DNA from 2 places in the Kitasatospora sp. NPDC051914 genome. Region 2 is predicted to be linked to the other one. Evidence: riboswitches for the same ligand, from Rfam matches in the RefSeq annotation. Region 2 holds a riboswitch; the other holds the start of a gene.

Evidence for each region. Region 2 has a riboswitch for thiamine pyrophosphate ahead of AB0M03_RS16825 (cytosine permease). Riboswitches for the same ligand answer to the same signal wherever they lie in the genome.
Region 1: another riboswitch for thiamine pyrophosphate. It lies ahead of thiO (glycine oxidase ThiO); the one in region 2 lies ahead of AB0M03_RS16825 (cytosine permease).

What each region holds. Positions count from the first base shown of each region.
Region 1 covers NZ_JBFAXX010000007.1:119,536-124,277, reverse strand. The annotation lists gene thiE (thiamine phosphate synthase) at 1-91, opposite strand, end outside; gene AB0M03_RS07265 (Rv2175c family DNA-binding protein) at 91-456, opposite strand; gene AB0M03_RS07260 (FAD-dependent oxidoreductase) at 571-1,716, opposite strand; TPP riboswitch at 1,842-1,954, shown strand; gene thiO (glycine oxidase ThiO) at 1,949-3,103, shown strand; gene thiS (sulfur carrier protein ThiS) at 3,097-3,321, shown strand; gene AB0M03_RS07245 (thiazole synthase) at 3,324-4,121, shown strand; gene pknB (Stk1 family PASTA domain-containing Ser/Thr kinase) at 4,246-4,742, shown strand, end outside.
Region 2 covers NZ_JBFAXX010000022.1:97,177-101,918, forward strand. The annotation lists tRNA gene AB0M03_RS16815 (tRNA-Ser) at 165-250, opposite strand; gene AB0M03_RS16820 (trypsin-like peptidase domain-containing protein) at 311-1,987, opposite strand; TPP riboswitch at 2,233-2,375, shown strand; gene AB0M03_RS16825 (cytosine permease) at 2,368-3,747, shown strand; gene AB0M03_RS16830 (glycerophosphodiester phosphodiesterase family protein) at 3,919-4,665, shown strand.

The DNA.
Region 1 (4,742 bases), on a different contig from region 2:
CGAGGAACGCGGGCAGGTCGCCCTGCTCGCGCCGGGCGTCGGTGCACAGGTACAGCCGGGCGTCCGCCAGGAGCTCGCGCGGGTCGGCCATCAGAGCGCCATCGCCTGGGCGCGGCGCTTGACCTCGGTGGCGCGGTTCTCGTGCAGGGCCTGGATGGGGCTGCCGGGCAGCGACGGGTCCTCGGTGAAGAGCCACTCGAGGATCTCCTCGTCGTTGAAGCCGGAGTCCCGCAGCACGGTCAGGGTGCCGACGAGGTGCTTCACCGGGCCGTCGGGGGTGATGAAGGCCGCGGGCACCTGCAGCGACTTGTTCTCCCCGCGGCGGACGGCCAGCAGGGTGTTGGACTTCACCATGTTGCGGACCTCGGTGACCTGCACCCCCCACAGCTCGGAGATGTCGGGCAGGTACATCCAGGCCGGGACCAGGGCGTCAATCTTGGGATCGATCTCACTCACGGCACCAGACTGCCACCTGCCGGGCCCCGCGTGCACGCAGCCCGCACCGGGCGCGGGTGACCGATGACGGATCGTGACCGGACGGCCGCCGGGCGTCGGGGGCCGGGCGCCGGGTCAGGCGGCGGCGGACTTGAGTTGCACCTCGGGGTCGGCCGCGCGGGCCGGGTCGAGCACGGTGCCCTTGTCGATGAGCCGCTTGGCCTGGTTGAGGTCGCGCGGCCGGTCGACGGCGAGCAGGGCGGTGAGGGCGCCGTCGCGCAGCCACAGCACCGACCAGGTGGGGTCGTCGGGCGTGCCGCGCCACAGGAGTTCGTCGGCGTCGCCGTGCCGCCCGGCGTACTGGACCATGCGGCCGAACTGCTCGGACCAGAAGTACGGCACCGGGTCGTACGCGGCGTCGGAACCGAGCAGCGAGGCGGCGGCCGCGGCTCCGGAGTGCAGGGCGTGGTCCCAGTGCTGGACGGTGAGCCGGGTGCCGGAGCGGGCGGAGGGGTAGGAGACGCAGTCGCCGGCGGCCCAGACGCCGGGGGCGGTGGTGCGCAGCCGTTCGTCGGCGAGGACGGCGCCGTTCGTGTCGAGGGCGACGCCGGAGCCGGCCAGCCAGCCGGTGGCGGGGCGGGCGCCGATGCCGACGACGACGTGGTCGGCCGGGACGTGGCTGCCGTCGGCGAGCAGCAGGCCGCCGGGCTCGACGGCGGCGACGCCGGTGCCGCAGCGCAGGTCGATGCCGGCGTCCGCGTACCAGCGGGCCATCAGCGCGCCGAGTTCGGCGGGCAGGGCGCCGGGCAGCGGGGCGGGCCCGGCCTCCACGACGGTGACGCGGCAGCCGAGCCGACGGGCGACGGTGGCGGTCTCGGCGCCGATCCAGCCGGCGCCGACCAGGGCGATCCGGGTGCCGGGGGTGAGGTCGGCGCGCAGCGCGAGGGCGTCGTCGACGGTGCGCAGCAGCCGGGCGCCGGCCGCGCCGGGCAGTTCGACGGCCTCGGCGCCGGTGGCAACGACCAGGGCGTCGTGGTCGAGCGGGCCGGCGTCTGTGTGCAGGACGCCCGGTTCGAGGCCGGTGGCGCGGCGGCCGAGGAGCAGCTCGACGCCGAGGTCCTCCCAGTCGATGTCGAAGGCGGTGCTGTCGGTCTTGCCGAGCAGGACGTCCTTGGACAGCGGCGGCCGGTCGTAGGGGCGGTGCGGCTCGTCGCCGACCAGGGCCACCCGGCCGCCGAATCCCCCCTGCCGCAGTGCGAGCGCGCACTGCGCGCCGGCCATGCCGGTGCCGACGACGACGACCCGGTCCGTGCTGTTCAGCTCTGCCACGGCGGCCACCCTATCGGCCGGGGTGTCCAGCCCGTGTACGCCCTTTCGGGGTGGGCGACACCCGGCGTTATGGTGGGTGCACACCACACGGGAGCCCGGTGCACCGGGCTGAGAGGCGGGCTGGAGCGGCCTGCGACCGTCCGAACCTGATCCGGGTCATGCCGGCGAAGGGAGAATCAGCGACGTGGCACGGTCCCATTCCGACGTGCTGGTGGTCGGCGGCGGCATCATCGGGCTCGGCGTCGCCTGGCGGGCGGCGCAGCGCGGCCTGTCGGTGGCGCTGGTCGATCCCGCCCCGGGCGGCGGTGCGGCGCAGGTCGCCGCGGGCATGCTGGCGCCGGTCACCGAGTTGCAGTACGGCGAGGAGCCGCTGCTGCGCCTGGGGATGGCGTCGAACGAGCGGTACGAGGCGTTCGCCGCCGAGCTGACCGAGGCGACGGGCCTGGACACCGGGTACCGGCGGACGGGCACGCTCGCGGTGGCGCTGGACGCGGACGACCGCGAGGAACTGCGCGAACTGCACGCCTTCCAGGGCCGGCTGGGCCTGGACTCGCAGTGGCTGACCGGGCGGGAGTGCCGCCGACTTGAGCCGATGCTGGCTCCGGGCGTCCGGGGCGGGCTGCTGGTCACCGGGGACCACCAGGTCGACGGCCGGCGCCTGGCCCGCGCCCTGGTCGCGGCCTGCGAGCGGGCCGGGGTGGTGCTGCACCGGGCGAGCGCCGGGGAACTGCTGGTCGAGGACGGCCGGGCGGCGGGCGTGCGCACCGACGGCGGCGAGGAGCTCGCGGGCGACAGGGTGGTGCTGGCGGCGGGCTGCCGCAGCCACCTGCTGCCGGGCCTGCCGGAGGGTGTGCTGCCGCCGGTCAGGCCGGTGAAGGGCCAGGTGCTGCGGCTGCACGTGCCGCCGGCGTACCGGCCGTTCCTGTCGCGCAACGTGCGGGCGGTGGTCCGCGGGCAGCACATCTACCTGGTGCCGCGGGCGGACGGCGAGCTGGTGATCGGCGCGACCAGCGAGGAGCAGGGCTTCGACACCACCGTCACCGCCGGCGGGGTCTACGAACTGCTGCGCGACGCACACGAGTTGGTACCCGGTCTGACCGAGCTTCCGCTGGTGGAGACCGGCGCCGGGTTGCGCCCGGGCTCGCCCGACAACGCGCCGCTGCTCGGCCCGACCGCGCTGCCGGGGCTGGTCGCCGCCACCGGGCACTACCGCAACGGGGTGCTGCTGACGCCGGTGACCGCCGACCTGCTCGGCGAGTACCTGGCCACCGGGAGCGTCCCCGGACTCGCCGCCCCCTTCTCCCCCGACCGTTTCCACTCGAAGGCCCTCGCATGCTGAACACCGAACCGGCGCCCGTCCCCCTGTCCGTCAACGGCGAGCCGCGCGAGCTGCCCGCGGGCACCACGCTGGCCCAGGTGGTGGCCGAGGTCAGCGCCGCGAACACCGGGGTGGCGGCCGCGGTCAACGAGGCCGTGGTGCCGCGCGGGGCCTGGCCGGCGACCGTGCTCGGCGCGGGCGACCGGGTGGAGATCCTCACCGCCGTCCAGGGAGGCTGACGATGGCCGACGACCTGCTCACCATCGCGGACACCACCTTCACCTCGCGCCTGATCATGGGCACCGGCGGCGCCCCCAGCCTGGACGTGCTGGAGCAGGCGCTGCAGGTCTCCGGCACCGAGCTGACCACGGTGGCGATGCGCCGGGTCAACGCCTCGACCCAGGGCTCGGTGCTGGACGTGCTGGCCCGCAACGCGATCCGGGTGCTGCCGAACACCGCGGGCTGCTTCACCGCCGGGGAGGCCGTGCTGACCGCCCGTCTGGCCCGGGAGGCGCTCGGCACGGACTGGGTGAAGCTCGAAGTGATCGCGGACGAGCGGACGTTGCTCCCCGACCCGATCGAACTCCTGGACGCCGCCGAGACGCTGGTCGACGACGGCTTCACCGTGCTCCCGTACACCAATGACGACCCGGTGCTGGCGCGGAAGCTGGAGGACGTCGGCTGCGCGGCGATCATGCCGCTGGGCTCGCCGATCGGCTCGGGCCTCGGCATCCGCAACCCGCACAACTTCCAGCTGATCGTGGAGAGTGCGGGCGTGCCGGTGATCCTCGACGCCGGCGCGGGCACCGCCTCGGACGTGGCGCTGGCGATGGAACTCGGCTGCTCCGCGGTGATGCTGGCCTCGGCGGTGACGCGGGCTCAGGACCCGGTGCTGATGGCGGACGCCATGCGGCGCGCCGCGGAGGCCGGGCGCCTGGCCTACCGCGCGGGCCGCATCCCGCGCCGCTTCCACGCCGAGGCGTCCTCCCAGATGGCCGGCCGCGCCCACCTCGACACCCGCGAGCACCCGGCGTTCTAACGCTCCGGGGCACCCCGCGCCCCCGGGGGCGCCACCGCATGTCTCAACATCGGCACAACCCGGCCCGGGGCCGCGCCGTCCCGAGCCGAGGGTCACCCCTGCGCCCTACACTCCTCGGGTGGACATGACGCTCGACGACCCCCTGATCGGTGCCCTGCTCGACGGCCGGTACCGGGTGGATCGCCGCATTGCCGTCGGGGGCATGGCCACCGTGTACCGCGGCACGGACACCCGGCTGGACCGGGTCGTCGCGCTGAAGGTCATGCACCCCGCGCTGGCCGCCGACGGCGGCAACGAGTTCACCGGCCGGTTCATCCGCGAGGCGAAGGCGGTCGCCCGCCTCTCCCACCCGAACGTGGTGAACGTCTTCGACCAGGGCGCCGACGGCCGGGCGGTCTTCCTGGCGATGGAGTACGTGCCCGGGCGGACGCTGCGCGACCTGCTGCGCGACCGCGGGGCGCTGTCGGCGCGGGCCGCCCTGGACATCCTGGAGCCGGTGCTGGCCGCGCTGGGCGCCGCCCACCGGGCCGGCCTGGTGCACCGGGACGTCAAGCCGGAGAACGTGCTGATCACCGACGGCGGCATGGTCAAGGTCGCCGACTTCGGCCTGGTCCGCCTGCT
Region 2 (4,742 bases):
GGCGAGGGCCCGGCTCGTCGGACGCCGAATCCGTTCCACGGGTGTTCCACACGCCCTGATCAGGAGGGGTGCACGAGTGGGACGGTCCGGGACGGGAAACGCGAAGGGCGGGTGCCGGTTTGCTGACGGCACCCGCCCTGATCAGGCAGTTTCACCCACCTGCGCGGAGGGTGTGGGATTTGAACCCACGGTGACCAGAGGCCACGACAGTTTTCAAGACTGTTCCCTTAGGCCGCTCGGGCAACCCTCCTGGCGGAGGTCAGCCTAACGGGTCGGAGCGGGTTCGGTGCACTCCGTTTCCGGGACGCGGTCAGTTGTCACCCTTGCGCTCGCCGAGGGTGACGGTGGTCTTGGCGGCCTTGCCGTCGCGGGTGTACTCGACCTCGACCTTCTCGCCGGGCTTGTGCGTCCAGATCTCGGAGACCAGGGTCGGGCCGCTGTCGATCGGGATGCCGCCCAGCTTGGTGATGACGTCGCCGGCCTTGAGGCCGGCCTGGTCGGCGGGGCCGCCGGGGGTGACGGCCGGGGTGCCCTGGACGGCGGCGGTCTGGATCTGGGCGCCGTCGCCCTTGTAGTCGTCGTTGCGGAGCACGCCGAGGATGGCGTAGACCGGCTGGCCGTCCTTGATGAGCGTCTCGGCGACCCACTTGGCCTGGTTGATCGGGATCGCGAAGCCGAGGCCGATCGAGCCGGCCCGGCCGGAGCCGCTGGTGTTGGACTGGATCGCCGAGTTGATGCCGATCACCGCGCCGGAGGCGTTGAGCAGGGGGCCGCCGGAGTTGCCGGGGTTGATCGAGGCGTCGGTCTGCAGGGCGTTCATGTAGGAGGCCTGGGCACCCGTCTCGTCGCCGGAGGCGACCGGGCGGTCCTTGGCGCTGATGATGCCGGTGGTGACGGTGCCTTCGAGGCCGTACGGGGCACCGATGGCGATGGTGGCGTCGCCGACCGCGACCTTGTCGGAGTCGCCGAGCGGCAGCGGGTTGAGCTTGTCCTTCGGCGGGTTGTCGAGCTTGATCACGGCCACGTCGTAGCCCTGGGCGCGGCCGACCACCGAGGCGGTGTAGGACGAGCCGTCGGAGAACTTGACGGTGAGCTTGCCGCCACTGGCTGCCGGGGCGACCACGTGGTTGTTGGTGAGGATGTGGCCCTCGGTGTCGAAGACGAAGCCGGTGCCGGTGCCGGACTCCTGCGAGCCCTGCGCCTTGATGGTGACGGTGCTGGGCAGCGCCTTGGCGGCGATGCCGGCGACCGAGTCCGGTGCGCGGTCGGTGACCTTGCGGCTGTCGCTGACGCTGACCGTGGTGCTGGTGCGGCTGGTGCCGCCGGAGCTGTCGTCGCCGGTGACGGCGGCACCGATGGCGCCGCCGGCCACGCCCGCCACCAGGGCGACCGCGGCGATCAGCGCGACCATCCCGCCGCGCTTGCGGCGCGGGGGCTGGCTGCCGGCCGAGGCGTACGGGTGGCCGGGGCCGCCGGGCTCGCCCGGGTTGCCCGCACCGGGAGTGCCGGGGCCGCCCGCCGGGTGCCCCCAGCCGCCGACCGGGTGGCCTGCGCCGAAGGGGTGGTGCACCTCTCCGGTGGGCATCGGCGGCGCCGGCGGCGGGGCCGAGGGCGTGCCGTACGGGTCGGTGGAGGCGACGGGCGGAGCCGCGTAGGGGTTGGCCGGCTGCGGCTGGACGGGGGGCGCCACCACGGGCGGCGGGGCGTCGATGTACGGGGACGGCGCGGCCGGGGCCGCGGGCGGCGGGGCGTCGATGTAAGCGGGGGCCGCGGGGGCGGCCGGCGGCGCGTCGATGTACGGGGACGGCGCGGCCGGGGCCGGCTCGCTCAGCTTGCTGAGGGCGAGCGTCGGCGCGGACTCAACGACCGGCTGCGGCACGTCGGCCGCCGCGGTGTCGGGAGCCGGAACCACCGTACGGGGCTCGCCGGAGGGCTGCTGCTGCGCCTCCTGCGGCCCGGTGGATCCACTCGCGTGCTCGGTGCTCAAGGACGACCTCCATAGCTGACAGGACCTTGGCCCACAGTGTTTCGCATGTCGGATTCGGTTGCCGTAAGGAGCCCCCTGAAGAACGTCTAAGAATCCTTAGGCGTCCCTGACAGGATGCCTCCGACCTGCACCGGAGCGGATCCGCACGGCGGCGGCGCGCGGATGTCGGCCCGCGGTCCCGCGATACGGAACGGAAACCTCCGGGCCTTGGCGTTCCCGGCGGGTCCGGCTAGCCTGTCGTCCCAATCTGAACACGCGGGAGCTTGGACCTTCCAGGCTGAGAGTGCGCCGATCGACCGGCCGGGTCCGTTCCGGGCCGGACGAGGGGGCGCTGACCGCCTGAACCTGTCCGGGTAATGCCGGCGTAGGGAGTATCGGCCATGACGGCTGTTTCGCCTGCCCCTGTTCCCGGTGTCGAGGCCGGTCGGCGCGTCGAGGCGCCGCTCGTCCTGGACACCGCCCCTCCGCGGACGCTCGACTTCCGCGCCCAGTTCGCGCTGTGGGCCAATCTCGGCGTCAGCCTGATCGGCTTCCAGAGCGCGGTCACCGTGCTCGGCCTCCCCGGCCACGAACTCTCCTTCGCCGCCGCGGTGACCGCGATCGTCGCGGGCACGGTGATCGGTACGGCGATGCTGGGCGTCGCGGCGCTGATCGGCGCCCGCACCGGCGCGCCGGCCATGGCGATGCTGCGCGGCCTGTTCGGCACCCGCCTCTCCTACGTCCCGACGGTGCTGAACATCCTGCAGTGCATCGGCTGGGGCGTCTTCGAGCTGATCGTGATCGCGGGCGGCGCGCAGACCGTGGCCGGCACCCAGGGCTGGCGCTGGCTGTTCGTGCTGCTGGCCGGCGTGCTGACCACGGTGCTGACCATCTGGCCGCTGGGCTCGATCGCGGTGCTGCGCAAGTACGTGGCGGTCGCGGTCGGCGTGGCGATGGTGTACTTCACCGTCCAGCTGGGCCGGCAGGGCTTCCCGGACCCGGGTGCGGGCAACTGGGACGGCTTCCTGTCCGCGACGGACGCGATCATCGCGGTGTCGATCTCCTTCGTGCCGCTGGCCGCCGACTACACCCGGCACGCCCGCACCCCCGGTTCGGCGTACTGGGGCACCTTCGCCGGCTACTCGCTGGCGCAGGCCTGGTGCTACATCCTCGGCCTGATCGCGCTGCTGCAGTCGGGCGGCGACACCTCGAAGATCTTCTCCTCGTTCACCGGCGTCGCGGCCGGCTGGGTGTTCCTCCTGGTGCTGGTGATCCGGGAGACCGACCAGTCCTTCGCGAACGTGTACTCGACCGCGATGTCCGTCCACAACCTGCTGCCCAAGGTGGACCGGCGCCTGCTCACCGGCGGCATCGGCGTCCTGGTGACGCTGCTGGCGCTGCGCATCCAGGAGGGCGAGTTCTACGCCACCTACGCGAACTTCCTGTACCTGATCGGCGCGGTGTTCGTGCCGCTGCTGGCGGTGCTGGCGGTGGACTACTTCCTCGGCGCCGGCCGGTACGGCTGGAACACCTCGCAGGACGCGCCGTCCCGGTGGCCGATGCTGCTGCCGTGGGCGCTGGGCTTCGCCACCTACCAGTTCATCGCGCCGACCGGCATCGCGGACTGGTGGACCGGCTTCTGGAAGGACCTGCAGTCGGCGCTGCACTTCACCCCGCAGCCGTGGACCTCGGCCTCGCTGTTCGGCTTCCTGGTGCCGGCCCTGGCAACCTGGGCCCTGGCACTGCTCACCTCGCGCCGGACGGACCGCACCGCGGCCTGACCCGCGCAGCCCCGCCGGGGCGCCGGACGGAGCTGTTCACCGCGGGTTTTCCGTGGCGAATCCGTCCCGACATCGGACCACTCGTAGGGTGTTGATGTGGACACTCAGAAACTCCGTCAGGCCGCCCCGGCCGCCGGCGGCCAGGCCCGGGACCGCCGGGCGGTCAAGGTCATCGCCCACCGGGGCTCCTCCGCCGCGCTGCCCGAGCACACCCTGGAGGCGTACGCCCGGGCGCTGGAGGACGGCGCGGACGGGCTGGAGTGCGACGTCCGGCTGACCGCCGACGGCCGGCTGGTGTGCGTCCACGACCGCACCGTGCAGCGCACCTCGGACGGCCGGGGCGTGGTCTCCGCCATGACCCTGGCCCAGCTCTCCGAGCTGGACTTCGGCTCCTGGCACTCGCCCGGCACGCCGCGGCCGAGCTCGATCCTCACCCTGGAGGGGCTGCTGGAGCTGGTGGCCGAGGCCGGCCGCCCGGTGGAGCTGGCGATCGAGACCAAGCACCCCACCCGCCACGCGGGCCGGACGGAGGCCGAGCTGGTGCGGCTGCTGGACCGCTTCGGGCTGCTGCCGCGCACCCCGGAGGAGTCCACCGTCCGGATCATGAGCTTCTCCGAGCTGTCGCTGCACCGGATCCGCCGTGCGGTGCCCGCGGTGCCGACGGTGTACCTGCTGGAGCGGCGGCTGCCGGTGCTGGGCCGCACCCGTGCGCTGCCCGGCGGGGCCGGCATCGCCGGGCCCGGCATCGAGCTGGTGCGGCGCAACCCCGGGCTGGTGACGGCGCTGCGCCGGGCCGGGCACCGGGTGCACGTCTGGACGGTGGACGAACCGGCCGACGTCGAGCTCTGCGTGGAGCTGGGCGTGGAGGCGCTGATCACCAACCGCCCGCGCGAGGTGCTGGCGCAGCTCGGCCGCTGAGCGCGCGACCCCGGCGGATCGGAGTGCAAGGAGCGCGCACGGGGGAGCGCAAACTGCTGACGGATGCTCAGAGAACG